Regions from separate parts of the Sutcliffiella sp. NPDC057660 genome, predicted to be linked through region 1. Evidence: riboswitches for the same ligand, from Rfam matches in the RefSeq annotation. Region 1 holds a riboswitch; each other region holds the start of a gene.
What was found. A riboswitch is a leader RNA that binds a small molecule or an ion and turns the genes downstream of it on or off. The one in region 1 is predicted to bind S-adenosylmethionine.
Positions count from the first base shown of each region.

Region 2: linked by a shared signal. The riboswitch ahead of ACFVAD_RS08120 (sugar ABC transporter substrate-binding protein) and the one ahead of mtnK (S-methyl-5-thioribose kinase) in region 1 are both predicted to bind S-adenosylmethionine.
Region 3: linked by a shared signal. The riboswitch ahead of ACFVAD_RS21430 (carboxymuconolactone decarboxylase family protein) and the one ahead of mtnK (S-methyl-5-thioribose kinase) in region 1 are both predicted to bind S-adenosylmethionine.
Region 4: linked by a shared signal. The riboswitch ahead of ACFVAD_RS10660 (iron-containing alcohol dehydrogenase family protein) and the one ahead of mtnK (S-methyl-5-thioribose kinase) in region 1 are both predicted to bind S-adenosylmethionine.

Region 1 covers NZ_JBHVHV010000003.1:30,945-38,375, reverse strand. The annotation lists gene cspD (cold-shock protein CspD) at 698-895, opposite strand; SAM riboswitch class I at 1,241-1,397, shown strand; gene mtnK (S-methyl-5-thioribose kinase) at 1,494-2,684, shown strand; gene mtnA (S-methyl-5-thioribose-1-phosphate isomerase) at 2,691-3,737, shown strand; gene ACFVAD_RS03405 (DUF2087 domain-containing protein) at 3,778-4,356, opposite strand; gene ACFVAD_RS03400 (methylated-DNA--[protein]-cysteine S-methyltransferase) at 4,657-5,142, opposite strand; gene ACFVAD_RS03395 (PAS domain S-box protein) at 5,168-7,378, opposite strand.
Region 2 covers NZ_JBHVHV010000006.1:125,951-133,381, forward strand. The annotation lists gene ACFVAD_RS08110 (ABC transporter ATP-binding protein) at 1-489, opposite strand, end outside; gene ACFVAD_RS08115 (aminotransferase-like domain-containing protein) at 722-1,903, opposite strand; SAM riboswitch class I at 2,127-2,234, shown strand; gene ACFVAD_RS08120 (sugar ABC transporter substrate-binding protein) at 2,349-3,467, shown strand; gene ACFVAD_RS08125 (sugar ABC transporter ATP-binding protein) at 3,789-5,288, shown strand; gene ACFVAD_RS08130 (ABC transporter permease) at 5,290-6,270, shown strand; gene ACFVAD_RS08135 (helix-turn-helix domain-containing protein) at 6,295-6,507, opposite strand; gene ACFVAD_RS08140 (DUF2975 domain-containing protein) at 6,517-6,996, opposite strand; partial or broken gene ACFVAD_RS08145 (DUF2935 domain-containing protein) at 7,169-7,431, shown strand, end outside.
Region 3 covers NZ_JBHVHV010000022.1:59,740-67,170, forward strand. The annotation lists gene ACFVAD_RS21405 (ketopantoate reductase family protein) at 31-942, opposite strand; gene ACFVAD_RS21410 (serine hydrolase domain-containing protein) at 1,136-2,143, shown strand; gene ACFVAD_RS21415 (SDH family Clp fold serine proteinase) at 2,190-2,999, opposite strand; gene ACFVAD_RS21420 (class I SAM-dependent methyltransferase) at 3,371-4,132, shown strand; gene ACFVAD_RS21425 (zinc ribbon domain-containing protein) at 4,177-4,383, opposite strand; SAM riboswitch class I at 4,575-4,680, shown strand; gene ACFVAD_RS21430 (carboxymuconolactone decarboxylase family protein) at 4,821-5,390, shown strand; gene ACFVAD_RS21435 (ABC transporter permease subunit) at 5,405-6,226, shown strand; gene ACFVAD_RS21440 (ATP-binding cassette domain-containing protein) at 6,226-6,945, shown strand; gene ACFVAD_RS21445 (aliphatic sulfonate ABC transporter substrate-binding protein) at 6,948-7,431, shown strand, end outside.
Region 4 covers NZ_JBHVHV010000008.1:87,022-94,452, forward strand. The annotation lists gene argH (argininosuccinate lyase) at 1-1,373, shown strand, start outside; SAM riboswitch class I at 1,751-1,860, shown strand; gene ACFVAD_RS10660 (iron-containing alcohol dehydrogenase family protein) at 1,945-3,033, shown strand; gene ACFVAD_RS10665 (MetQ/NlpA family ABC transporter substrate-binding protein) at 3,035-3,850, shown strand; gene ACFVAD_RS10670 (methionine ABC transporter ATP-binding protein) at 3,926-4,966, shown strand; gene ACFVAD_RS10675 (methionine ABC transporter permease) at 4,938-5,612, shown strand; gene ACFVAD_RS10680 (alpha-hydroxy-acid oxidizing protein) at 5,623-6,744, shown strand; gene ACFVAD_RS10685 (type 1 glutamine amidotransferase domain-containing protein) at 6,814-7,332, shown strand; gene ACFVAD_RS10690 (Gfo/Idh/MocA family protein) at 7,397-7,431, shown strand, end outside.

The DNA.
Region 1 (7,431 bases):
CATTCTTGTATTTCCCCGTTTACGTGGTCTCAACCGGCCCTTTTGAGACCATCATTCTTGTATTTTCCCGTTATCGTGGTCTCAACCGGACGTTTTGAGACCATCATTCTTGTATTTCCCCGTTATCGTGGTCTCAACCGGACGTTTTGGGACCATCATTCTTGTATTTTCCCGTTATCGTGGTCTCAACCGGCCCTTTTGTGACCACCATTCTTGTATTTCCTCGTTCACGTGGTCTCAACCGGACGTTTTGAGACCACCATTCTTGTATTTCCCGTTATCGTGGTCTCAACCGGCCCTTTTGAGACCACGATTCTTGTATTTCCCCGTTATCGTGGTCTCAACCGGACGTTTTGTGACCACCATTCTTGTATTTCCTCGTTCACGTGGTCTCAACCGGCCCTTTTGAGACCACCATTCTTGTATTTTTCCGTTATCGTGGTCTCAACCGGCCCTTTTGTGACCACCATTCTTGTATTTTCCCGTTATCGTGGTCTCAACCGGCCCTTTTGAGACCATCATTCTTGTATTTTCCCGTTATCGTGGTCTCAACCGGCTGTTTTATGGCAGATATCAGCCAATTGATCATACCCTCCAAATTCTACCGACACTCTCAATGCTAGAAAACATTCTACCCATAAAAACCCAAAACAAAAAGGACCCCAACAAGTTGGGATCCTTTTCTATTTGGCTAGCATTATTTTGTAACGTTAGCAGCTTGAGGTCCACGAGCACCTTCAACGATTTCGAAAGAAACTTCTTGACCTTCTTCTAAAGTTTTGAAGCCTTCGCCTTGGATAGCGGAGAAGTGTACGAATACATCATCTTGACCTTCAACTTCGATAAAACCGAAACCTTTTTCTGCATTGAACCATTTTACTTTACCTTGTAACATGTTTGTTCCTCCTTGTGGTTTACCCACGTAAATAATATTACTATTCTTGCTCTACATTCCACTTCAAGACGAAAACTTGTTTCTGACTTTGCATCATGACGAACAAAAATAATAGTTTAATAATAACAGGTGACAATTTATTTTTCAAGGTTTTATCCAAAGAATTCATACTATTCTAGTTGTTAGACATCAGCTTTCCCGACCGATTTTTACGAACCATACTAAAAAAAGTCAAAAGCTTTCTCCAAAAAAGTAGTTGACAATTCTCTTTTTGGCTTGGTATTATTTTCAGCAAGTGATAATTTTCCAACAATTCAATACATTCGTGAGATATATTTTCACGATCTCTTATCAAGAGCAGGTGGAGGGATTTGGCCCGATGAAACCCAGCAACCGACTGTAATACTGTCGCGAGACGGGGCGTTAACTTTTAACGCCGGAACCTTGAGTCCCATAAGGCACGGTGCTAATTCCAGCAGAAATCATTTCTGGCAGATAAGAGGGGAGAAGATCAAATCTTCAAGCCTCTTTCTTATGGAAAGGGGCTTTTATTTTTCACTGCCCCTCCTTTGACAATTTACAATATGGGGGAATAAACATGACAATTGCACTAAAAGAAGGCTATGAGCCATTAACGGAAACTACCGCCATTCAATTAATAAAGGAATTGGGATACTTCCAGGAACACGATCAACTTCGATGCAAGGAAATCGGAGACGGAAATCTAAACCTCGTTTTTCACATACAGGATGAGAACGATAAAGCGCTCATCATCAAACAGGCCCTGCCATATGCCAAGGTAGTCGGGGAAAGCTGGCCTTTGACCTTGCATCGTGCAACCATCGAGGGGAACTATCTTAAAAATGCGATTCCATTAGTTCCAGAGCTTGTTCCGCAAGTTCACCATACTGATGAAGTCAAAGCGTTAACCATCATGGAGGATCTTTCCCATCTCGACATTGTGAGAAGCGGATTTATTGCAGGGAAAGCTTACCCGAAATTATCACAGCATATCGGTGAATATTTGGCAAAAACCTTATTTTTCACTTCTGATTTCGGCTGTAATCAGCAAGTGAAAAAAAGATTGCAGCAAGCCTTCAGCAATCCTGAGCTCTGCAAAATTACTGAAGATCTTGTTTTCACCGACCCTTTCCATGATAGCGAGACCAATGATTATGAACCTGAACTGAAAGGAACGGTTAAAGGACTTTGGCAGGATGATTCTCTCAAACTCGAAGTTGCTAAACTGAAGTATAAGTTCTTGACACATGGAGAAGCCCTGCTTCATGGGGATCTACATACAGGCAGTATTTTTGCCAATGAAACAGACACCAAAGTGATTGATCCCGAGTTCGCTTTCTTCGGACCAGCTGGATTTGATATCGGTCAATTTTTTGCCAACCTTTTGTTTCAGGCAATCACACGGACAGAAAACAATGAAATTATCCATTATCATCTTCATCAGGTTTGGGAAACTTTCGAGAAGACCTTTACTACACTTTGGCAGACTTCAAGCGTAGAAGCTTTCACCAGAACAGATGGGTATCTCGAATATGTTCTCAGGGATTATTTCAAAGATTCCATAGGCTTTGCCGGATGCGAACTGATCCGTCGCACTATCGGTTTGGCACATGTTGCAGACCTGGATGGTATCGAGGATTCAACTAGAAGATTGGCTAGTAAAAAGATTGCTATCGAACTCGGGCGCCAACTTATATTGCAGCAATCAACCATTATCAGCACAAAAGATTTGGAGCGTTTATTGGAGAAAGCAAAAAGAGGAGAATAAAACACCATGACTACCCTGACTAACATACCACTTTCCGTAGAATGGAAAGATACCCACATCCAATTACTTGATCAGCAAAAATTGCCGCAGGAAACCGTTTTTCTAGAACTTCGCACCCTACAGGATGTTTTTGATGCAATCGTGACATTAAAAGTACGGGGAGCCCCTGCCATTGGCATTGCAGCAGCCTATGGACTTGCCTTATCCGCTCAAGATTACAACTCTTCAAGTATCACTGATTTTCAGGTTAGGCTAAAAAAGGACAGTGATTATCTGGCTAGCTCGAGACCAACTGCCGTCAATCTGTTCTGGGCTTTGGAGCGCCTTCTATCCGTTTGTACAACTGCTTCTTCTGTGAATGAGGCGAAAACGATTCTTATTCACGAAGCTATCAATATCCAGATGGAAGATGAAGCAACCTGCAGGGAGATCGGAGAGCATGCGCTAAGCCTATTCCATAAAGGTGATAAAGTGCTGACGATATGTAACGCTGGATCCATTGCAACGGCAAGATATGGAACAGCCCTTTCCCCCTTCTACCTTGCAAAAGAAAGGAACTTTCCGTTAAGTGTTTATGCATGCGAAACACGACCGGTTCTGCAGGGTGCCAGGCTTACGGCATGGGAGCTTCAGCAGGCTGGTGTGGATGTTACGCTGATTACGGATAATATGGCTGCTCATACCATCCAATCAAAAGGGATCAATGCCATTATTGTTGGTGCTGACAGAATTACTTCAAATGGTGATACCGCCAATAAAATTGGGACATTCGGACTTGCTATCTTGGCAAATGCATTTAACATTCCATTCTATGTTGCGGCCCCACTATCCACTTTTGACCTGACAAAGGAAACGGGAAGGGAAATCATCATTGAAGAGAGAGCTTCCGAAGAAGTGACTCATATTGGAGGGCAGTTGGTGGCTCCTCAGGGGATTTCCGTCTTCAACCCCGCATTTGATGTCACACCTAATGAATACATTACCGCCATCATTACCGAAAAAGGCATCATTAAGGGAGATTATCGCTCGAAGATCAAAGAGTTGTTCACCTGAAATAATAAGGACATGGCACATTTTTCATGTGCCATGTCCTTTATTTCGCCCACATCTCTTTCGGATTCAATTCATAGATTCCATTTTCCCGATACATATAATGGTTGATGATGAATTCTCGTCTGATTGTTGCGTAATCTTCATGGAATTGCCTGATATGTTCGTTAATCTCTTTTTCCGTATATTTTTTTCCTATTTCCAGATCCTTGATGATATATTCAAAAATGATCAGCTTCTTTTTTCTCTGTGCCGGAATAGTCTTCAGCAAACCGCTCGGCAATAAGAAATTTTGTAGTATTTGAGTCTTTTCTTTATCCTTCTCCATGTTCTCCACCTCACTTCTCCCCCTGTTCAGTACATGAAACAGCGCCTCCGAATGCTGTTTCAATGATTTTTCATTCAGAAAATAAAAAATGGTATTCTTTTCTCTTCGTTCATAAACGGCACTTACTTCCTTCAGTTTTGCAATATGATGGGAAATGGTCGGTGCTCTGACTCCCAACTTTTCTGCCAGCACTTGTCCGCTTAAAGGCTGCTCGGCTGCAAGCAATACGAGAAGTTTAATCCTTGTCTGATCTCCCAACGCCTTATGAAAACTGACCAGCTTATTTAACTGCAAAGAAACACCCTCTTCAATTTGATATCCATCTAATTAGATAATAATCGAATTTGATGTGTTTTTCAACCTTTTTTTGTCATATTCTTTAGTATTAATTCTTTTTCCTGTTCACTGATTATTTGAAGTTTAGATAATACATTTGTATAAAAGGCTATTTTATTTGTTTTACCCATCTTTCTTCCACTCCCTTTTTTTGCACCGACGCAACTTTTTTAGTGTTAGTAAATAATATGTGTTTTTCACAAAATTGATACAGGTTATATAAAGATTGTACAAAAAAATACGATAGGGGCTTTCCCCCTACCGTACACCCTCTAACTTTAATAGCTGTTCTTTCATTCCTATCCTATCACCGGCATAACCGACTAGCGCCTGATTCTTCCCGTTCACCCGATGGCATGGAATAATGATTGGCAAGGAATTTCTCCTGTTTGCCTGTCCGACTGCCCTTACAGCAAGTGGACGATTGATTTCCACTGCAATTTCCTGATAGCTTTTTACTGTTCCATATGGAATTTTGCTTAGAGCTTCCCATACTTCCATCTGAAAAGGAGTGCCTTCCAAGTTCACTGGAATGCTGAAGTCCATTCTTTCTCCATTAAAGTACTCGGTTAATTGCTCCTCCACCAATGCGCACATAGCATGTACTGAAGCTTCATCCATCTTAGCTGAATGATATTTTTCAATTAACTCCTTCTCTTCAAACAGAATGGAAACCAGGCTTTGATTATCACAAAGAATGAATAATGGGCCAATCGGGGAATTCATCTTTTTATAGGTATACATGAAAATCTCCTTCGTCTTAATTTACTTAACTTTTCAAGGTTTGGGTGATTGGCAGCTTGATATGGAAGGTTGTACCCTTCCCCAATTCACTTTCCACCTCTATTGTACCATTATGCTCTTCCACAATTTTATAGCTTACCATAAGACCCAGGCCTGTTCCCCTGTCTTTTGTCGTGTAGAAAGGTTCCCCAAGTTTCTTAATTTTGTCTCCTGGAATGCCCAACCCCTCATCTTTGATGGAGATCAAGAGGTGCCTGCTTTCCAATTGCTGAAGGTTTACAGTAACCGTCCCACCCTTTGGCATTACCTCTATGGCATTTTTAAGAATATTGATAAAAACCTGTTTTAATTGATTTGGTTCACAATAGACGTCCGGTAACTCTTCTTCATTGAAGCTTGCGAACTGGACATTTTCAAGTGCAGCCTGTGCACTTAAGAGATCCAGGGTATCCTGCATAATTTTGACCACGCTCTTTTGCTGATAGGAAATGGCTTGTGGTTTTGCAAGAACCAGGAATTCCGTAATGATCGACTCGATCCGTTTTAGTTCTGATGTAATGACATCAAAGTACATGGCATACTGACCGTCTTCCATACTATTTTGCAGTAGCTGGATAAATCCTTTTAATGCTGTCATGGGGTTCCTTATTTCATGTGCGATGCCAGCCGCAAGCTCGCCCACCACAGTCAGTGTATCTGATTTGCGGAGTTGGTCTTCCATTTCACGTTTCTCAGTAATATTCCTGAAAATGGTCATATGAAGACCTTCCACTACATTCTTTTTTGCCGAGAACTCAAAAATACGCGGACCTTTACCATAATCATGGCACAGTTCTCCACTCAACTCTTCATTTTCTTCACACTGATCCCATAGATGCTTCATTTCTTCTATCTGTTCCATCGGAATATACTGCTTCAGGCATTGTGCCATCAACTCTTCCCGCGAAAGCTCAAAGATCTTGCTGGCATTCGGATTTGCATCAATGATTGTGCAGGAATCATCCCAAAGGATAATGCCATCCATCGCGTTATTGAAAATCTTGCGGAATTTCTGTTCACTCTCGCGAAGATCCTTTTCCATTTTTCTTCGCTCACTGACATTCCTGAAAATGATCATATTATATCCGTCAATGATGCCCTTATTAGCTGTAAATTCCAAGAGCTTCATTTGCCCATTCGGCATATGGAACTCAAGTTCCTCACGAATCTCGCCTTTTTTATTGAACTCTTTGATGATGGTAGGTACTTTGCTTGTTCCCTTTTGGACAAACTGCTGCAGCTTTGATTTCTCCAGTTCATCCAAAGGCAGTTCGAAGGCTCTGCTGGCAGCAGGGTTCGCGCGCATGATATTTCCGAAATTGTCCACCAGTACAATGCCATCCAATGCGTGCTGGAACATTTCCCGGAATCTTTCCTCGCTTTTTTGAAGCTGCAGCTCCATATTTCGCTTTTCGGTCACGTCGCGCATAATAGCCAAATAATAGTCATCATAGATGTTTGCAGTGATGGTGACCTCAAATCTCTTCCTTTCCCCATTATGTAGCAGTACAGGAAGCTCACCTCTCACTCGTCCATATTTGTCCAGTAAGAGCCAGATTTTCTCCACTTTATATCTCGCATCATTATCTACAAAATCATCCAGCTTTGACTGTAGTAAATCCAGTTTTGACATGGCAAAGTTAGAGCAGAAAGCCGGGTTTACATCAATGAAGAAACCTTCTTTATCAAAAACGACAATACCATCAACAGCCCTATTGAATACATCATGATACATCTGCTTGCTTTTGTTCGTTTCATTTTCCAGATACTTTTTGGAGGTAACATCCCGGATGATGCAGATGTCCAGTCCACTTTCATCTGGGTTTCGCACTGCCGAATACTCGACAAACTTAACCTTTCCATCATCCATTCGCAGAATCAGCTCATTTTCGGCTTCCCCCAATTTATCCAATTGGGCTTCCTGGTAGTTCACTTCCTCTTTTGACATCAGATCAAGGAATTCATAGAGATTCCTTTGAAGCAATTGTTCTTTGGAAAGCTCAAACAGCTCACAGGCTTTATTGTTAACTTGAAAAAATTCAAGGTTTCTATTAAACAAAATGATTGCATCATTGGCGTGTTCAAAAGTAAGCTGTAAAAACATATTCTGCTTCTCCATGGCATGGAGTTTTTGCTGCAACTCTTCTACTTTTGCTTCCAACTTTTTGGTTTCTTCCTTCACCATGTGTTGGATCATCACTCTTCCCCCATAAAAATAGTTATTTTTATATCCCTCTAACAACTTCTACG
Region 2 (7,431 bases), on a different contig from region 1:
GCTCGGCTTATGGACGATCGCCCTGGCAATGGCCACGCGCTGCTGCTGGCCTCCCGATAATTGCGAAGGAAGGGAATCGTCTTTGTCCCCCAGGCCTACCTGTTCAAGTACCTCCTTGGCACGATGAAGTTTATTGTACGGGACCTTTCTTGAAAACAAAGGAGTCATCACATTTTCCAAGGCGGTTAGTGTAGGCAAAAGATGAAACTGTTGAAAGATAAACCCAATTTCCTGGAAGCGGAAATCTGCAATGAGGCTTTTTCGTTTAGATAAAATTTCCTCTCCATCATAGGTTATCTGCCCCTTTGAAGGCGTGTCCAAAGTGCCAAGCAAGCTTAAAAGGGTGGACTTACCAGAACCTGATGGCCCGATGATTGCTGTGATTTCCCCCTTTTGAAAAGTTAAATCCGTGCTTTTCAGCGCAATCGTTTTTGTGCCATCCCCCTTATAAGACTTTTCGAGTCCCTTGCATGTTATTTGTGTGATCATTTGATCCTCCTTTTATCCAGAAATGAAGTTGAAACTCCTTTTTCCATAAATTCAAATTATTACCTATATTAATTACTATATATAACGCGATTGACATTTGTAAATAAAATACTTAATATTCAAAAAATAAGTAACTATGCTTGCCGGACTAATCTATTAAAATATGGACAAAAAAAACGCCCGAAAAGTCAGCAATCCACTTTTCGGACGGTCCATTTTCTATTATTGCAATCTACTTGACTACCTTGGCGAGTCGCCTGATCCCTTCCGCTATCTCTTTTTCCCCAGCATAGCTGAATGAGAGACGGAGGTACTCTTTTCCTTCTGCCTGATCAAGGAAAAAATGCTTTCCAGGGATGTATGCCACCCCTTCTGCCATGGCATCTGACAGCATTTCCGCGGTATCGGCTCCGGGGATCTTCACCCAGGCAAAGTAACCTCCTTCAGGCACATACCATGTAACGGATTCTGGCATATTCTCCTTTAGGGCAGAGAGCATTGCCCCACATTTTGCGGAATAAGTGCCCTTCAAAATATCCAGTCTCTTCTCGAAGTCGGTGTTTTCCAGAAAAGCTGCCATCGTGCTATGGGAAAACGGATGATCGAGGTCTTTTTTGAACCACCATTGAGCTGTAATGAAATCATGCGCTGCTGCTACCCACCCGATCCGCATGCCAGGTGCCACGACCTTGGAGAGGGAACCGATATGAAGCACCCGTCCCTCTTTATCCATCGACTTCAATGTTGCGGGGCTTTCGTTGAATGCAAGCTCCCCATAGGCATCGTCCTCGATGATGAGGAAATTGTAGGAGGATGCAAGCTCCAGCAGATGCTTTCTCCGTTCTAAAGTCAGTGTGGTCCCAGTAGGATTTTGAAAGGTCGGGATAGTGTATAGGAAACGCGGCAAAGCGAGGCCGCTCTGTTTTCTTTCTGCCAGCTCTTTTTCGAGTAGATCAGTCTGAAGACCCTGCTCATCAACCGGAATGGAGATGTAATGATCTGTGTAGTTCTGGAAGATTTCCAAAGCCTCCATATAGGTTGGTGCTTCCATTGCAACCACAGCTTCCTCGTCAAGGAGAATCCGGGCAACCAAATCAATCGCCTGGCATGCACCGGAAGTGATCAATAGCTCCTCTTTGGAAACACGCATTCCACGCTCCGCCAATCTATCTTGAATCTGCTCCTTCAGCTTATCGATACGCGGACTTCCTAGATAGTGAAGAGGCAAATCCCGCTCCTCATTAAGGAGGCGCGCTACCGCCGCCTTCAGCTCCTGATCAGGAATAAGCTCTGGTGCAGGATAGCCGGAATTCAGCCGAATACAGTTCTCCGGAATATTTGGCATCCACTCACCAGGCGGACTATTCTTCAGTGCAGCTTTTATATTATTGGAGAAAAAGGATTCAGCGTCCATGTTCACCATTCCTTTCCGGGGACAGGTCCCTTGTCCCCACTCATTTATATTGATTTTAAACTTCTTCCCTGATCAGTTCCAGTAATTCTTGTTTATTTTTTGCAGATTAAATGCTGAATTCCCTTGGTTTCTCCAAATTTTCGGAAAAATAAATTCTTGACATTATTGCTTCAACCAATTAAAGTGATAATTAGAAATTTTTTAATAGAATATACGTTGTATTCTCTTATCGAGAGTGGCGGAGGGACTGGCCCTATGATGCCCGGCAACCGTTCCATATGGAATTGGTGCTAAATCCTGCAGGACATATCTGTGTTCTGAAAGATGAGAGAGGAGCATCCCGATATATATATTGCGGTGAAACCTCTCTTTTCAGGGAGGTTTTTTTATTTTGTAGAATTCCTCCCTGGCCAAAAATAGAAAAACCTAAAGGGGAGTCATGAACATGAAGAAGAAAACAATTGTGAAATCATTTTTTGCCGCAACACTATCATTATCACTACTTTTAACAGGATGTTCCTCCGGGAATTCCGGACAGACTGCAGGAGCCAAGGAAAAGGTTTCCTTTGAAAATGTACCGGAGCGCTTTGCAGATGGGGAAGGTGCGAAGATCAAGGTTATCCGCAAAATCGGCGGCGATGATCATACCGCTCAATTCCTTGCAGGTGCCAAGCAGGAAGGGGAAGCACTCGGTTTTGAAGTGGATGTATTCACCGCAAACGGGGACAGCGCCAAGTTCCACGATGCAATCGAGCAGGCTGTCACTCAGGATTATGATGGGGTCATCCTTTCCCACGGGGACGATGCCGCGACTGTAGAAGGAGTAAAGAAGCTTGTGGAAGCAGGCAAGAGCGTCGTAACGTTTGACTCCAATCCGGATGTCGGAACTGTAGCAGGAGTGACCCAGACCTCTCAGGACGATGAAGCACTTGCGAAATTGGCACTTGATCAGTTGGTGAAGGATTTTAATGGGGAAGCAAATATTGTTTACCTTTGGGTGGACGGTTTTCCTCCAATGGTAAGACGGAACGCAGTCTATAAGGACACGCTTTCTGGCAATCCCGGCATCAAGGAAGTGGAGCGATTCGGTGTGGCAGCTGCTGATACATCCGTTCAGACCCAGAATGCCGTAGCTGCAATGCTGAATAAGCATAAAAAAGGTGAAATCGACGCCATCTTCGCAACATGGGATGCCTTCGCAATCGGTGCGGCACGCGCGATCCAGGAAGCAGGACGTGACGAGATCAAGATCTATGGAATCGATGTATCCAATGCCGATCTTCAGGAAATCCAGGCAGAAAAAAGCCCATGGAAATACACAGCGGCAGTTGATCCGAAACTGATTGGTGCCGTCAACCTGCGACTGCTTGCAAAGAAGCTGGCCGGCGAGGAAACGCCGGAAACCTATGACCTTGAGGCCTCCCTCATTTCCCAAGAGGAGCTTCGCAAATCGGATCAAGCCGTCAATATGGTGAATCTCGCAGATATCATTGAAGGCTGGGGAACCTCCTCCGCATTTGAAGAGGACTGGATGAAGGTACTGAAGGAGCATTATCAGAAGTAGCATAGTGAACGGGCTGTCCGTAAAGTCATCATCTGACTTTTGGGCAGCTTTTCTTGGAAATTAGAAGGGTTTACAAGAAAAAGCTTGGTGTTTGGTAGAAGAATTGGGAAGTTTGCTGGAATTCAAACTTAACGGTAGCAATATCAACAAGGAAAATCGGGTCATTCTAACAGTTTTTTTCATCATTCTAACAGAAAATCCAATCATTCTAACACAGTTAGCCACCATTCTAACAACTTCGTCAAACATTCTAACACAATTACCAATCATTCTAACAACTACCGTTATTCACTTACTACTTTTATGAAAGGAGGACTCAACATGCCCACCCAGGTACTTCAAATGACTAACATCTCCATCGAATTCCCGGGAGTGAAAGCATTAAGTCAGGTCGATTTCACAGCGGAAACCGGTAAGGTACATGCCTTGATCGGAGCCAATGGTGCAGGAAAGTCCACACTGATGAAGGTTCTCTCCGGAGCCTACAGTCACTATACCGGCCAAATTGCGCTTGACGGAAATCTCCTTCCCATCCGCACGCCAAAGGATGCACAGGACTTTGGCATCCAGACGGTCTATCAGGAAGTGGATACCGCACTAGTCTCCTATTTGACGGTCGGGGAAAATATCATGCTTGGAAAAACAGTCCGTGAGAATAGGCAGTTCATCGATTGGAGAGGGCTGCATACGGAAGCATCCCTTGTGCTGGAAAAGCTGAACATCAGGCTATCCACCAGAAGGCTTGTCAGAGAACTGACTCTCGCGGAAAAACAAATGGTGCTGATCGCAAAGTCCATCGCGACGGATTGCCGCTTCTTGGTTCTGGATGAACCTACAGCCCCATTAAGCCAGACGGAGACGAAGGAGCTTTTCCGTATTATAGAAGACTTAAAGAATCAAAACGTTGGCATCATCTTTATTTCTCATCGGCTGCCTGAAATTTTCGAACTCTGCGAAGAGATCACCGTAATGCGAAATGGAAAGCTTGTGTCCAAGGAAGTGACCTCGGCTACTACTCAAAATAGCGTGGTGGAACAGATGCTTGGCAAGAAGCTGGAGGAACAATTCCCGGAACAACCATCCATGGTTGGGCAGACCGTGCTGGAAGTGAGCAATCTCTCTGATTCTACTAAACTGAATAACCTTTCCATCAAAGTCTCAGAGGGCGAAATCATAGGTATCGCTGGGCTCGTTGGAGCGGGCAAAACAGAGCTCTGCAAGACGCTGTTCGGTCTATCGGACATTACATCCGGTGACATTTTCATCAAAGGGAAAAAGGTTCAACTCAAAAGCCCTCATGAAGCGGTGAAAAAGGGAATAGCACTCGTTCCGGAAGAAAGAAGAAAAGAAGGGATCCTTGTGGCTGAAACGGTTACGACGAACCTAACGGCTGCTTCCTTGAACACATTCACTTCTTTTTTCAGCTTTTTAGATCGGAAAAAGGAAAAGAAAATAGCCACCGAACTCATTACGAGTCTGGGAATCAAAACCCCCTCCCCAGATGCCATTGCCCAGCATCTTTCCGGCGGAAATCAACAGAAAATAGCGATCGGAAAGTGGCTGATCACTGACGCTGATGTCTATATTTTCGATGAACCGACCAAGGGAGTCGATGTTGGGGCAAAAAAGGATATATACGAATTGATTGCCGATCTGGCAAGGCGCGGAAAAGCGGTTCTTTACGCATCCTCGGAAACATCCGAGATAATGGGGATCACCAGCCGTGTGTATGTCTTGTATGATGGCGAGGTTTCACGGGAGCTTAACACATCAGAGACCAATGAAGAAGAAATCCTATATTACTCAGCAGGAGGAAAGTAACATGCAGGGTACCACATCACTCAGTTCGAACTCTTTGTTTCAATTTTTATATAAATATGGCACCATCCTGACCATTTTCGTGTTGATTGCCGTCTTTACCATGGCAAATCCGTCATTTATCCAAGGCAACAACATCATCAGCATTCTTCGATCCATTTCAATCGTAACGATGATTGCCATTGGCATTACCGTTTCACTCGCTGTGAATGGTTTCGATTTATCGGTCGGCTCTGTCGCCTCCCTGTCAAACGCAATCGTGATCTCCATGTTTGTATGGTTTTCACAGAATACTTTCATTGCAATCATGGCAGCCATCGCGGCTTCTTTGATTGTTGGGCTATTGAATTCCCTGCTGATCGTGAAAGTGAAGATTCCGGATATGCTCCTCACGCTTGCAATGATGTTCATCATTCAAGGAATTGCCCTTACATATACGAGAGGCGCGGCAATCTCTCAAAACATGATCATGCCTGATGGGAACTTCTCCGAAGGACTGATCAGCCCGCTTTTCAGTAAAATTGGCCAAGTTCCCTGGATTATTCTTATCATGGGCATCGTTGTACTCTTCGTACATGTCTTTTTAACATACACGAAGCACGGCAGGTACATGTATGTGATCGGCGGGAATGCGGAAGCCGCCAAGCTCTCAGGGATTCCCGTGAACAAATACAAAACGGTAGCCTACCTGATGTCAGCCCTTTTTGCCTCCATTGGCGGAATCGTCCTGGCATCAAGGATCATGACAGCTGAAATCAATGCAGGCGCACCCTATCTCATGGATTCCGTTGCCGCAGCCTTCATCGGCTTCTCCGTATTAGGCGCAGGCAAACCCAACGCCTTCGGAACCTTCATCGGAGCCGTACTCATCGGCGTCCTCCAAAACGGCCTCGTCATGATGTCCGTCCCCTACTACGCCATGGACATCGTCAAAGGCGGCGTACTGGCTCTGGCACTCGGTATTACGTATTACAAGATGAAATAATGGGGACAGGTCCACTGTCCCCACTCATTCTTCGTCACTTCTGTATTCTAATACATCTCCAGGCTGGCAATCCAATGCCTTGCAAATCGCCTCTAAGGTTGATAGCCGAACAGCTTTTGCCTTCCCGTTTTTTAGTATGGAAAGGTTGGCCATTGTGATTCCGACTCTTTCCGAAAGTTCGGTTACGCTCATTTTCCTTTTCGCCAACATTACATCAATATTGATTATAATCGCCATGTTTTCACCTCAGACCGTTAAATCATTTTCAGATTTTATGTCGATCGCATTTTTCAATAGCTTTTGAAGAACAGCGGAAAAGACTGCAATGACCATGCAACCAAAGATGATGACCATTCCGATCAGTATCATCCCCGGGGCATCGTCAACCTCTGCCATAAGATAGATAAGGGGCATAAATACCACATAAAAGGAACCGATGGTAATGGCGCAGTATTTGATATTCTTTAAAGCACTGACCGAGACTTCCGAGAACGCCTCGTTTTTGTCAATATAGCTTAAAAGCTTTAAAGTCTGGTACAATGCAGCGAAAAAGACAATTGCTGTAATATACAGCCCGATTAAAAAGGGATATTGCAAAAAATCCAGCGTTGGATTTAATTCTGCAAAAAAACTAGCTATCTCAGGTAACACAAAAATACACAAAGCAATAATAGGAAGTCCCATCAGAACCACAGCGAACTTTAAAAAGATTGTTTCCCGTTTCATAGAATGCACCTCACCTACTTAATAATAATTTGATTTTAGCATCACGTTTATCGCTTTGCAATAAATTATTATCGAACTAAGATCAACTTTGCTTCATGCATTTTTACGGAGAATATGGATAACCATTCAAAAATATGATTAGAAAGGAAGTGCATATAAGGGAGGAATGACAATGAGCGATCCTATTGTTGCCAGGTCATTGGACGAAATTAGATTTTGGACTAGGATAATGAAAGAGCACGCTTTATTTTTAAGCTTGGGATTTACTTATGAACAAAAGCAACTAATCGATGAAGCCCAACAATTTATTGCTTTGTTTGAAAGAATAGAAGAAAAGCTGTCTAAATTCACGGTTAATTCGGACCTCCGTCAAGTAAAAGCGTTCAATACCGAGGTATATCAAGCGGTAGTTGCAATATGGAGCTACAAACGGAA
Region 3 (7,431 bases), on a different contig from region 1:
CCCTGTCCGCCAGGAAGCACCCTTTTCACGCTATTGTCCTTCATAAATACGCAAATTGGCGTAGATTTTCTCCAAAGTCGGTACGGAAATCTCTTTGTCTGCCGCAAGCCCAAGCAGATAACCGAAAAAGTGGTCCGCTTCAACCGGTAATCCTTTTTCCATGTCACGCTGCATGGAGGATTTCATGCCAGCTTCGATGCTGTGGAGCTTGTCCCAGTTCAGGTCCACGATATTTTCCGCAATCGGGGCATTGACACTGCGCATCACGGCCGCCACTTCATGCAAGGTATCTTTTACCGTAGCAGCGCCCAGAGAATCTTCCCTGATTGGCCCTATCGGGGAGCGGAACAGAGTCGTCACACCTGCCAAAGTGGCGATAAACAGATACTTATGCCACATATCCCGGTTGATATTTTCAGATAGGACAAAATTGCTCTTCGTACCACCAAACACTTCAGCAAGCTTCATCACACGTTCGGTCTGTTCTCCCGTGCGCTCGCCGAATACCAGATCATGGATGCCACTCGTCTGCACGATGCTGCCCTCTGCATCCAGCGTCGATTCCACAAAGCACAAGCCGCCGAGGACATTCTTTTCATCAAAAGCGGTAACGAGCTTTTCCACATGTGATATGCCGTTCAACAACGGAACGATCATCGTCCCAGGACCGACATACGGTTTGAAATCCTCCACTGCTGCCTCCAAGTGATAAGCCTTCATGGATAATAAAATGACGTCATAGGCTTCCACCTGTTGACCGCTTGTAAGGAGAGAAGGCTGCAACACTGCATCCCCATGTACACTTTTGACAACCAGGCCGGTCGCCTCCAGCTGTTTTTTCCGCTTCTCCCTTACCAAAAACGTCACGTCTTCGCCTTTTTCCAACAGCCTGCCGCCAAAGTAGCCGCCGACTGCCCCTGCACCAACAACAAGTATTTTCATAGAGAGTTCCCCCTTTGATATTCTATATTTTCTATTGTATCAGGTAATGGGATGAACTGTTGCGGAAATGATTCGCAATATTTAGTATGTTGCCAGAAGAGAAAGAAGAATAATATGGTAATATTGTTAGTGAGTCCCTAACCAATTAGTAGTTGCATTAGCCATTGGAACAAACAATAGGATGTGTGAGTAAATGAAGATAAATAGTGTGATAGAGGAAAAAGCCAGGGAAATTGATTTTTCTGGTGTAGTATGGATGCAGGACAAAAATGGAGATGTATATAGTTCTGCCTACGGATATTCCAATCGGTCTGATAGATTGCCAAATAAGGTGGAAACCAGGTTCGGGATTGCTTCGGGCTGCAAGCTTTTTACCGCCATTGCAATCGGACGGCTGGTACAGGAAGGGAAGCTGGGTTTCGAGACGAAAATCAGTGATGTTCTAGAGTACGATTTTCCTGAATTTGATAAGAGTGTGACCGTTCATCACCTGTTAACCCATACCTCAGGAATACCGGATTATTTTGACGAAGAGGTAATGGAGGATTATGAGGATCTGTGGAAAAGCAGGCCCATGTATCAAATAAAGCAATTGGAAGATTTTTTGCCAATGTTCCAGCAGGGTAAAATGATGTTTCCGCCTGGTGAGAGATTCCATTACAATAATGCCGGATTTGTTTTATTGGGCATGGTGGTTGAACGCGTCACCGGTGAAAGCTTTACGCATTATGTCGAGGAGAATGTATTTCTTCCTTGTGAAATGAAGGGCTCAGGATATTTCTCCTTCGATCAATTACCTGCCGACACTGCGACAGGCTATATAGACAACGAAGATGGAACCTGGAGAAGCAATATCTATTCAGTACCTATCAAAGGTGGAGCGGATGGCGGTGCTTATGTAACAGCACCAGATATGGGGAAGTTTTGGACAGCCTTAATGGGACGGAAATTATTGAATGAAGAAATCACAAGCCGGCTTTTGACCCCGCATGTAGAGGTGGGGGCAGATAGATATTATGGGTACGGTATCTGGATCGACAAACGAAACGATAGCATATATAAGTATCATGTTATGGGATATGACCCCGGTGTAAGCTTTGCCTCTGGTTACTATCCGGCTACAGGTAACATATTGGTTATTCCATCGAATAAAGGTGTAGGGCCACATAAGTTGATGGCTGTCATTGAAAAAAATTTGTGAAAATAAAGAAAGGCATGTCTCCCAAGCTGACATGCCTTTCTTTTCATCAGGATAATAGTTTCGCCTTCGTAAACCTCTCATTTTCATCTATCCAACCCTCATATTCCTTGGTGTTGATACAGACTGTCTTTCCGTATTCATTCGATTGAATAAGCGCCTTCACCTTTCCTCGTTTATTTTCATGGTTATTCAGATCGAGTTCCTTAGAAATGTCCTCAAAAATAGATAAGATCAGATTTTCTTCCGCTTTGGTGGGATGGATAACGTTAAGTCCTATGCGTTTTACCTCATCCCTATAGAATCGAAAGTTATGATGGGTATTGGATTCCAGGAAATGATGGATGATTTCTTCCGGTGGACGGCTGCTGCGGGTGCCAAGCAGGTGAGGGGCATACGTCCTTATCTGTGAGACGGTTCTTTCCGCATGTCCGATCAGTAAGGGGTGGACCTGACTTTCAATAAGCGCATGTAACGACTGTGTTTGATCATTAGTGGACATGTTCGAATTTTCATGAGCAATGGACTTAAAATAGTTCATATCGCGCCAGCTAATATTCATGCCATCGTTAATACGTTCATTCCGGACAGATGGATCAAACGGGCTTAAAGATGCCTGTTTGGTCATGAGCAGTTGGCTTGCACCAAGTGACAGTAGTGTTCCTGCACTATGGGCTACATTCGGGATGATAATCTCAAACTCTTTGAAATACTGCTTGATCAGATTCACTATATTAAATGCCGTGGTAGTATCCCCGCCGCCAGTTCGCAAAAATAGAGATAGCCGTTCCGATTCATCCATAGCCTCGAGATGCCTAGCCAGCGGCTCCAGGACATCTTCATAAATACCGCTAACCATCACGAGGATGCTTGTGCCCCGCTAGCTTTCCAAGGATTTGATATATTGTGATCTCATTGTTTTTCCCCCATTAAAAAGTGCTTGTTCGAATTTCCGGATAGTACCTGTATATGTTGAAAAAGTAAAATGTAGAACTTTTTCAATACTATTAATATCGTCAAATTTCCAGATAGCTAAAACATCGAAATATGGTAATATTTACAGAATAGGTACAGTAAGCGGCAGAAAACATTCGAAAGTTTTGATAGGATTAGGAGAAAAAAGAAAGGACTGCAGAATATGAATCTATTGGAGCATGATATATAAGACCGTTCTCGCGGACCTCCGGCGGGCAATCCTACACAAAGCATAATAAAATTGGAGGTAATCGCATGTTAAATGACAAATCATTCATCCACTATTTAAAAGAGGCCGAACAGGATTTTTCGGGTTGGGATTTTTCTTATGTGACGGATACAGGACGCATGGCTGCAAGCCTACTATCCTGGTCTTACGGCAGCATGGCGAAAAAGCTGATCACAGAAGCGACAAGCTTGCTCGATATGGGAACAGGGGGCGGAGAGCTTCTTGCCAAACTCCAGCCGTTTCCACAATCCGTGTTCGCAACGGAAGGTTACAAACCCAATTTTCCCATCGCCACAAAGCGGCTAGGCCCATTGGGAGTAACCGTGGTCGAGATAGAGGAGGACAATCTCCTCCCTTTTGCAAAAGGTCAGTTCGACCTCATCATCAACAAACATGAAGCCTATTCTGCACCCGAGGTAAGAAGGGTCATCTCGGACAGAGGGATTTTTCTGACGCAGCAGGTCGGAGGGGCGGATTGTGCCGAAATCAATGAAGCGCTCGGGATACCGTTGAACGACGAGTATCTCCACTGGCAGCTGGACTTCGCTAAAAGAGAGCTTGAGGAGAATGGTTTTCGTATAACTTTATTCAAAGAGGAATCGCCTATCCAGCGTTTTTATGACGTGGGGTCATTGGTTTATTATTTGAAGGCCATTCCTTGGCAGCTACCGGACTTTGAGGTTGTTAAATATAAGGAACAGCTTTATAGCATCCACCGCAGCATCGAGTCAAAGGGTTATTTTGATGTCACGCAGCAGCGGTTCATCATAAAAGCTGAAGCAATCTAAGAGGAGGGCGTCTCCATTGTTTGGGACGCCCTCTTTAAAGAAACTCACCCACCAAAAAAGAAATCCAACACATTCGAAGCTGTGGAAGTGTCCTTATTATAGAATTCCGAGTAGCCGCAGTTCTTGCAGAATACGACGATGAAGCGGTTATGCTGGATATCGAACATTTTGGAAAGCCCTGTTCCGGTTGTGGCGATTTCTTTTGTTCCTGCGTTGGTGGATCCGCATTTGATACAGCCTTTTTCTTTCATGTAAAATTCCCCCTTAAATAGTTTTCCTTCTACTAGTAGTTAGTACGCAGAGAGTGGAAGGAGGTTTCGTACTGAAATGATAAATAGTTATAAAAATTGAAAAAGTTCTTGTGAAGTAAATAAATACCTGTTAAGCTAATAAACAATTAAACTTACCTGTTAACTACGAATTAAATTAAATTATGATTTACTTCTTATTAAGAGAGGTGGAGGGTCTGGCCCTGCGAAACCTCAGCAACCGCAATCGAATGATTGAATGGTGCTAATTCCAACAGAGCATGCTCTGGAAGATGAGAAGGGGATTTTTTTGATAAACCCTCTTCTTATTTATTGGAAGGGGGTTTTTTTATTGGGGGGAATAGTGCATATCTTAAACCAACCAAACATATAAGTTTAATTATATTTTGATGCTCGAAAAAATGGAGGGGGAAAACAATTTGTCAACATATCAAGAGGTTCGCAGGAATCTAGGAGAGGCTCTGAAAAAAGCGCCGAAACCATTCAGAAAATACCGCAATTTTGCAGATGAAGTATGGTCTGAAGGTTCACTTGATTCAAAGACCAAGGAAATCATTGCGGTAGCAGTAACTCATGTAACAAAATGCAGCTATTGTGTGGATTATCACACAAAAAAAGCCAAAGAGGCAGGAGCCTGTGTAGAAGAACTGGTGGAGGCTGCGGTACTATCGGCATCGATACAGGCAAATCCTTTACTCGACGATGAAGAGAACATTCGAGTGTTTTCTTCCAAAAGTGCAGAAGAGTTCTTTACATATCCAATAACCGAGGATTGTTTTCACCTGGATAGAAAAACGAAGATCTTAATAGGGTTATCCATCAGCTACGCCTTGAATAACCGCTACAGTATCTCGTTGTTCAGGGAGCAGGCAGTAAATTGGTCCATCAGCGAAGAGGAAATCAAGGAAACAAGCAGTATTGCATCCGCCCTGTTAGCAGGTGCAGCTATCAGGCACATCGATGAAGTATTGCTTGCTTATGGTGAATAACAGGAGGAATTCAAATGTGGAAAGGAAAGAATAATAGATTTGTGAATCATGTTCTCCCCTGGCTGGTCCCAATCATCTTTATCGGAGTGTGGCAGGTGCTCGGGCAGGCAGGTTATATCGCCAAGAACTTTTTGCCAACCCCATTAAGTGTGGTAGAAGGAGCAATCAGGCTCACCAGGTCAGGTGATCTTTTCGATTACATAGCGGTGAGTACAGGAAGGGCATTGATAGGGTTTTTGATAGGAGGCTCGATTGGGTTTGTACTTGGTCTGGTGAATGGAACCTTCTTGATTTTTGAAAGACTGTTCGATACTTCCATCCAAATGATCCGTACCATTCCCCACTTGGCTTTGATCCCATTGGTCATCATCTGGTATGGGATCGGGGAGGAGGCCAAAATATTCCTGGTAGCCCTTGGTGTCGCTTTTCCCATTTATTTGAATACCTTCCATGGAATCAAAAACGTGGATAAGGGACTGCTTGAAATGGGACGCATCTACCGTCTTAAGCCATTGCAGCTGTTCACGAACATCATTCTACCAGGAGCATTGCCTTCGATACTGGTTGGAGTGAGATATGCCCTGGGGATCATGTGGATGTCGCTGATTGTGGCGGAGACGATCGGTTCTGATTCCGGAATCGGCTATATGGCAACCTCGGCAAGGGAATTTGTGCAGATGGACATTGTGATATTGAGTATCATTTTATATGCGTTGTTAGGGAAGCTGTCAGACTACATCGCGACCATACTTGAACGAAGGTGGCTGCAATGGCATCCCAATTTCTTCAAAAGCAAGAAACGTTCGACAAGAAAGTTGAAAAGGAGAGCGTTATAGTGGCAGGAGTAGAGATCAATATTAAAAATCTGGACAAAAGCTTTGGTTCGTTGAAAGTGCTGCAGAATATCGATTTCCATGTGAAAGCAGGAGAGTTTGTAGCCATTGTGGGTAAGAGCGGCTGTGGGAAGAGCACCCTCCTTCGAACGATAGCGGGATTGGAGAGCATAACAGGGGGAGTCATCACCTTCAACAGCAAAGAGGTAAAAGGAGTGCAGGAAACAACAAGAATGATGTTCCAGGATGCGAGGTTGCTCCCATGGAAAGACGTGCTGACCAACGTCAGGGTAGGAAATTCCGATCGCACCAAAGCGGAGCAGGCTTTGGGCAATGTTGGCCTGCTTGAAAAAAGCAGCGAGTGGCCAGGGGTTTTATCCGGCGGACAGAAGCAGAGGGTATCACTTGCACGGGCTTTGGCAGGAGATCCGGATCTGATTCTATTTGATGAACCGCTGGGTGCACTGGATGCCTTAACAAGAATTGAAATGCAATCACTGATTGAACAGCTTTGGAAGCAGCAGCGCTTCACCTCGATATTGGTGACACATGATGTCAGTGAAGCGATCATTCTCGCTGACCGGGTCGTCCTGATAGAAGATGGAGGGATCTCCTTGGATGTGAAAATTGATTTGCAGCGTCCCCGTGTAAAGGATGCGAGGTTTACAGATTACGAGAACATGATTCTTGAAAGAATTTTGGATAAGGGAGAAGGAGTGTAGAGATGAAGAGAATTTTATTAGCAATAATTGCGATTGCAAGCTTATTGGTAGCAGCAGCGTGTGGTTCCTCGGACAGTACGGGAGGGGATGCATCTGGTGCAGGGAAAAAGGTGATCATCGGCTATCAAAAAGGCAACACGCTGAACATTCTTAAAGCAAGGGGGAATCTGGATGACAGACTGAAGGAAGAGGGCTATGAAGTAGAATGGAAGGTCTTTACCATCGGAACAGCCTTGCTGGAAGCATTGCATGCAGGGCATATAGATTTCGGCCATGCTTCAGATGCGAATAGTGTCTTTTCCCAAGCAGGTGGAAAGCCGATTCAATATGCAGCTTCCGAAACGCCCTATCCTAAAGGGGTCGCCCTTGTAGCGAAGAAGGATTCAGGACTTGAGAGTGTTACAGATTTGAAAGGTAAAAAAGTAGGCGTGACAAAAGGCGGGAACATGCATTATCTTTTGCTGAAGGCACTGGAGAAAGAGGGAT
Region 4 (7,431 bases), on a different contig from region 1:
TGTCTAAACTATGGGGCGGAAGATTCACCAAGGAAACCGACAAGCTAGTAGAAGAATTCACTGCCTCTATTACTTTCGATAAAGAGTTGGCAAGTGAAGACATCGAAGGCAGTATCGCACATGTGCAGATGCTCGGGGACTGCGGAATAATCGCCATTGAGGACGCAAATACAATCAAAGAGGGACTATTGACGATACAGCAAAAAATTAACAATGGAAATGTAGAGTTTCTTGTGGAGCATGAGGATATTCACATGAACATTGAAAAGCTGCTGATAGATGAGATAGGACCTGTTGGAGGAAAGCTTCATACAGGACGAAGCCGTAATGATCAAGTCGCGACAGATATGCATCTGTATCTTCGCAAGCAGACGAAATCGATCATTGGACTTTTGAACGACGTGCAAAAAGCGATAATGAATCAGGCAAAGGATCATATTGACACCATTCTGCCAGGCTACACACATCTTCAGCGAGCACAGCCTATTTCATTTGCTCACCATCTTCTAGCATATTTTTGGATGCTTGAACGTGACAAAGAAAGATTGCAGGACAGCTTGAAACGCATAAACTGGTCGCCACTTGGTGCCGGCGCACTTGCTGGAACAACCTTTCCGATCGATAGACAGCAGACCGCAGAATTATTAGGGTTTGATATGGTTTATCCGAACAGCATGGATGCAGTCAGCGACAGGGATTTTATCGTCGAGTTCCTGTCACACGCTTCACTGATCATGACACATATTTCACGTCTTTCAGAGGAGCTTGTCATCTGGTCGAGTCAGGAGTTTCAATTCATTGAACTAGACGATGCCTTTTGCACGGGATCTAGTATTATGCCTCAAAAGAAAAATCCAGATGTCCCGGAGCTTCTCCGTGCCAAAACCGGCAGAGTATATGGCAACCTCGTAGGTCTGCTGACTGTTTTGAAGGGGCTGCCGCTTGCCTACAACAAAGACATGCAGGAAGACAAGGAAGGGATGTTCGATACAGTGGCAACACTCGACGGCTCATTGCGCCTTCTTGCCCCGATGATCCTTACCATGACTGTCAACAAAGATAAGATGCACCAAGCTGTATCACAGGATTTCTCCAATGCAACAGATATTGCAGATTACCTTGTAACAAAGGGGCTGCCATTCAGACAGGCACATGAAATAATCGGAAAAATAGTCCTGTATGCCATAAACAACCAAAAGTTCCTATTAGGCTTGACCATCGAGGAATATCAACAATTTTCCCCGTTATTCAAAGAAGACATCTATGAAATCCTACAGCCCAAAAATGTAGTAGGAGCCAGAAACAGCCAAGGCGGCACAGGATTCCAACAAGTAAAAAACCAACTGTCCTTCGCCGAGCAATTTATCGACTAATTGGAGTTTCTTGGCGCACAGGAAAACTTCAACTATATTTATTAACTTTCTGCTTTTATTAAGCAGGCCTTGTTAATTTCTAGTGTAGGTTTTAAGAATCTAGCTGTTGATTGGAGCAATAGGCGAAGACTCCTGCGGGAGATAGCGGTAGACTGGAGACCCCACAGGCGAAGCCGAGGAGGCTCCAGCACCGCCCCTTGGGTCGCTGCGCCTAGTGCGGAAATCAACAGCGGTGTTCAAAGGTGACAATCTATTTACAAGATTAGCGTAGTAAAACGCTTACATTTTATTATTTCAAAAAACTTATTGACAGAAGCTTTTCAGCAACATATACTAACTTTAATCTTTTAAAAATTCAATAGTTTCAAAAATTACAACTCTTATCAAGAGTGGCAGAGGGACTGGCCCTATGACGCCCAGCAACCTTTCTAGAACGCTAGAAAAGGTGCTAATTCCTGCAGAACAACAATGTTCTGGAAGATAAGAGAGGACGATTTTTAGTTTTCTCATCCTCTCTTGTTTTCAAGGGAGGATTTTTTGTTGTATTACAACACTGGGAGGGAGGAATGAAATGATCAACGTACAAGGTGCACCGGCTATCTATCAATCGGAGGTGGGAGTACTTGGAAAACTTCCTGAATTTTTAGACTCAAATGGGTTTCAAAGAGTCTTCATCGTACATGGAACAAAATCACTGCATGCCGTGAAATCTTATCTTCCTGATTTCGGATCCCTACAGGTGCACTTTGAACACTACAGTGGAGAATGTTCGGATGAGGAAGTCAGACGGTTAAGAAAAACTGCAGAATCATGGGATGCGGACATCATTATCGGGTTGGGCGGAGGAAAAGTGTTAGATCTTTCTAAAGCGTTGGCCTACGAAATGCGAGTGGAAGTTGTTCTGGTTCCTACAGTCGCTTCCACATGTGCCGCTTGGACCCCACTAAGTGTTTTCTATTCGGAGAGTGGCCAGTTTAAGCGGTATACCATTTTTCCTAAAAGTACGCTTATGGTCTTGGTGGAACCTGAGATTTTGCTCAAAGCACCAATACAGTTTTTCAAGGCTGGCATCGGGGATACACTTGCTAAATGGTATGAGGCGGAGAGCCTTATTTACGACCTCAATACCATTCCAGTACCAGTGCAAATTGGGCTGCAATCAGCCGAGCTTTGTAAAAAAATTATATTGGAAGAAGGAATTCAAGCTCTTGCTGATATGGAGAAGGGAACGCTCACATCCAGTTTCCGAGCTGTCACCGACGCCATCATTATGCTCGGTGGAATGGTAGGTGGCTATGCAGATTACTATGGAAGGATAGCAGCCGCACATTCTGTACATAATGCACTGACGAAAATTCCCTCCACCCATCATCTTCTTCATGGAGAGAAAGTAGCATATGGAATACTCGTTCAACTGGCATTGGAAGGTAAAGTAGAGGAAATCACCAAACTTGCTGCATTTTTTGAAAAAACAGGTCTTCCAATGAGGCTCCACGATCTTGGCCTTTCCATCAATGATAGGGAGACTCTAGAAAAAATCGCCAATAATACCCTGCTTCCTTCAGAGTCGATCCACTTTATGAAAAGGGAATATGAAGCATCTGATATTTTGGAAGCATTTGAAGTAATCGAAAAGATAATTGGAAAAGGGAGAGAGTAGGATGAAGAAAATATTAGGATTTTTGGTAACAGCACTATTATTATCAGTTATTACTGCATGTGGGAGCAGTGAATCAGGGGGGAGTGAGGCCCTGAGTGAAGATAAGCTGGTTGTCGGGGTTACAGCGGGACCTCACGAGCAGATATTGGAAAAAGTGAAGGAAGTCGCGGCAAAGGATGGATTGGATATAGAAATCGAGGTTTTCACTGAATATGTAATGCCGAATGTCGCGTTGGACGAGGGAGACCTGGATGTAAACAGCTTCCAGCATAAGCCTTATCTGGAGCAGTTCAAAAAGGACCGCGGATTGGACTTAACAGATGTAGCGACAACAGTTAACTTCCCGATGGGCATATATTCTACAGGCATCAAAGATGTTAAAGATCTGAAAGATGGCGATAAGGTCGGTTTGCCAAATGACCCAACTAATGGGGCTCGTTCCTTGCAACTGTTTGAATTGGCAGGTTTGATCAAATTAAAAGAAGGCGCTGGTGCAAATGCAACCTTAAAGGATATAGAGGAAAATGAGAAAAACCTGGAATTCATTGAATTGGAGGCTTCCCAGATTCCACGTCAACTCGAAGAACTGGCAGCTGCTGCTATCAACACAAACTTTGCGGTGGAATTTGGATTTGTTCCAACCAAAGATTCCATTTTCATTGAACCAGGAGACTCTCCTTGGGTAAATACATTGGTCGTCCGCACGGAGAACAAGGATGATCCAGTATTGAAAAAGCTGATTAAAGCTTATCATTCTGATGAAGTGAAACAGTTTATCGATGAAACTTTTGAAGGTTCTGTTGTTCCATCATGGTAATAAAAGCAAAACTTAGGAAAGCCGCCATTGGTGCGGCTTTCTACAATATTTATTCAGAAAATGGAGGGATACATAATGATTAGACTCGATAACATCTCCAAAAGCTTTGTCTCCAAGAAATCCAGCATCGAGGCTTTGAAAAATGTTTCGTTGGAGGTGCAGCAAGGCGAGATTTTTGGTGTAATCGGCTACAGTGGAGCGGGAAAAAGCACCCTGATCCGTTGTGTCAATCTTCTGGAAAAACCAACAAAAGGAAAGGTTTTTGTTGACGGGCTTGAATTGACTTCTCTTACCTCCAAAAAGCTTTTAGCATCACGCCGAAAAATAGGAATGATCTTTCAGGGGTTCAATCTGCTAAAAACCGCTACAGTATATGAAAATATCGCCATACCTTTGCGGTTGACCGGTGTATCTAAAAAGGAGATAGAGAATAGAGTAGACAAATATCTGGGAATTGTCGGTCTATTGGACAAAAAAGACGCGTATCCAAGTCAGCTTTCAGGTGGGCAAAAGCAACGGGTCGCAATCGCAAGGGCGCTTTCCAATGAACCTAGGGTACTATTAAGCGATGAGGCAACAAGCGCATTGGACCCTGATACAACAGAGGCGATTCTGGATCTATTACTGAAGATAAATAAAGAACTGGGTATAACCATTCTCCTGATTACCCATGAAATGCATGTCATTCAAAAGGTCTGTGATCGGGTGGCGGTGATGGAAAATGGCGAAGTGGTCGAGCAGGGCCTCACCAAAGATGTATTCACATCGCCTGGACATCCTACAACGAAAAAGTTTGTAAATAGTATTTTCAATCACCAACTCACGCCTGAACTATTAGAGACTTTAGGGGATAATGGGGAAATCGTTTCCTTGAAATTCCTGGGGCATTCCTCCAAAGATCCTGCTTTAGCTGTTGTGAGCAAAAAATTCGATGTGTATCCTAATATTTTGTCTGGAAACATTACACAGTTAAAGGAACATCCTTTTGGAAGTCTTCTCGTTCATATCAAAGGGGAAGAGTCAGAGGTTCAAAGGGCGATACAATACTTAAAAGAGCAAAATATACAAGTGGAGGGAGCGGATCATCATGTTAAACACAATAAGCGAATTTCATAGTGAGTGGGGAGATGCTGTCTGGCAAGCCGTTCTGGAAACCCTGCAAATGGTTGGGATTGCACTTTTCATTTCGGTACTGATCGGCCTTCCGCTTGGGATTCTCCTTGTCTTGACAAGACCAGGAAAGAATTTGGAAAACAAGTATGTCTACGGTCTTTTAAATTTATTGATAAACGTAGTACGGTCCATCCCGTTCATCATCCTATTATTTTTTATTCTGCCTTTTACGAAACTTGTGGTAGGAACAACGATGGGTGTAGCAGGTGTTATGGTTCCTCTCGTCGTGTACACCGCTCCATATATTGCACGACTGATGGAGAATTCCCTGCTTGAAGTGGATAGAGGGGTTTTGGAAGCATATGAAGCAATGGGAATTAAAAGTAAAGATATCATCTGGAATGTGATGATACGAGAAGCAAGTCCTTCCATTGTACTCGGGTTAACGATTGCAACAATCGGGTTGATTGGAGCTACAGCGATGGCAGGTCTTGTTGGGGCTGGAGGACTCGGTGATCTCGGTTATCGATATGGTCATCTGCGGTATGTAGAAGAAGTGATGTATGTAACCGTCTTTCTATTAATTATTTTGGTACAGGGCATTCAGACTCTTGGAAATGTTGTTGCAAGAACGCTTAAAAAGGATTAGGGGTGAGAAAGTGGCAGTGGACCTTTTGAAAAAACGGATAATTAAGTATGCAGAATGGGAACAGGAAGCTAAAAAACGAATGGAGCCTCACGCTTTTACTTATATCCAAAGTGGTGCAGGACATGAGGAAACATTGAGTGCAAATGAAGAAGCTTTTCACAGATGGAAAATAAGGCCAAGATTTTTGAAGGATGTCTCAGTAAGAGACCTGTCCATAACCCTTTTCGGAAAGAAACACCCCACTCCCTTCTTCTTGGCTCCAATCGGGATGCAGGGGATCGCCCATCCGGAAGGAGAAAAAGCAACTGCGAGAGCAGCCAAACAGATGAACGTTCCATTTATTACAAGTTCCGTATCCACCTATTCTCTTGAGGAAATCGCACATGAATCAGGGGATAATACAAGGTGGTTTCAATTATATTGGAGCAGGGATTGGGAAATCACTGCAAGCTTTGTGAAACGGGCTGAACAGGCAGGATCCGAGGCAATTGTCGTAACCTTGGACACGGCACTACTGGGATTCAGGAAAAGTGATTTGACTCATGGCTACTCACCATTGAAACTAGGGAAAGGGGCAGCGAACTATTTTTCCGATCCGGTTTTTCTATCACGATTACATGAAAGCCCTGAAGACAATTTGGAGGCGGCGTTAAAGGAACTTGTAAATGTCGTATACGAACCAACTCTCTCCTGGGAGGACTTGAGTTTCCTAAGAAAACAAACGAATCTACCCATTATTTTAAAGGGTATCCTACATCCTGAAGATGCCAGACTTGCCCTTGAATATGGGATGGACGGTGTTATCGTTTCCAATCATGGGGGGCGACAATTGGATGGATGCATTGCGGCCTTGGATGCTTTGGAGGAAGTAGCAAATGCAATAAGGGGTAAAATCCCAGTCCTTTTCGACAGTGGAATCCGCAGAGGTCCTGATGTGATTAAGGCAATTGCGCTTGGAGCAGACGCAGTCCTGGTAGGCCGTCCATATATTTATGGGTTGGCAGCTGACGGGCAAAATGGTGTGGAACAGGTGCTTCAGAACCTACAGACAGATGCGGATGCAACCCTGGCCCTAAGTGGCTTGTCCTCCATTAATGACATAAAGCATGATATTTTAGTGAAAAATGGCTGAGTAATATTTGCAAAACTCAATTTACTCCTTCACAATGACAGTATGCCAATATAAAAGGAGGCGTTTCCCATCAAACTACATAACAAAAAAATTATTCAACTCGTCAGTGACGATTTTGAAGATCTTGAACTTTGGTATCCGGTTCTGCGTCTGAGGGAAGAAGGAGCGTCTGTCGTCATTGCGGGAGAAAAATCCGATGCGACATATGTCGGAAAATATGGTGTTCCGATTGAATCGGATGTGTCATTCCATGACCTGGACCCGAACGATTACGATGCAATCTTAGTTCCAGGCGGTTGGTCGCCGGATAAACTGAGAAGGTATGATGATATTTTATCGCTTATAAGAGTGATGAACGACCAGCAAAAACCGATCGGACAAATTTGTCATGCAGGCTGGGTCCTGATCTCAGCGAAGATTCTCCAAGGTAAAAAAGTGACAAGTACACCCGGAATAAAAGATGACATGATCAATGCAGGGGCAACCTGGGTGAATGAACCGGTTGTAGTGGATGGCAACCTTATTTCCAGCCGCCGTCCGCCAGACTTGCCTGATTATATGCGCGAGTTCATCAAGGTGTTAAGCTAGGTAGTTTTCCGTTATGACGGGAGACTATCTTTCTTCGTGTTTTCAAGTTTAAGGGGGAAGTAGCATGAGTAATGTAAAAAGAGTAGGAATTGTAGGGCT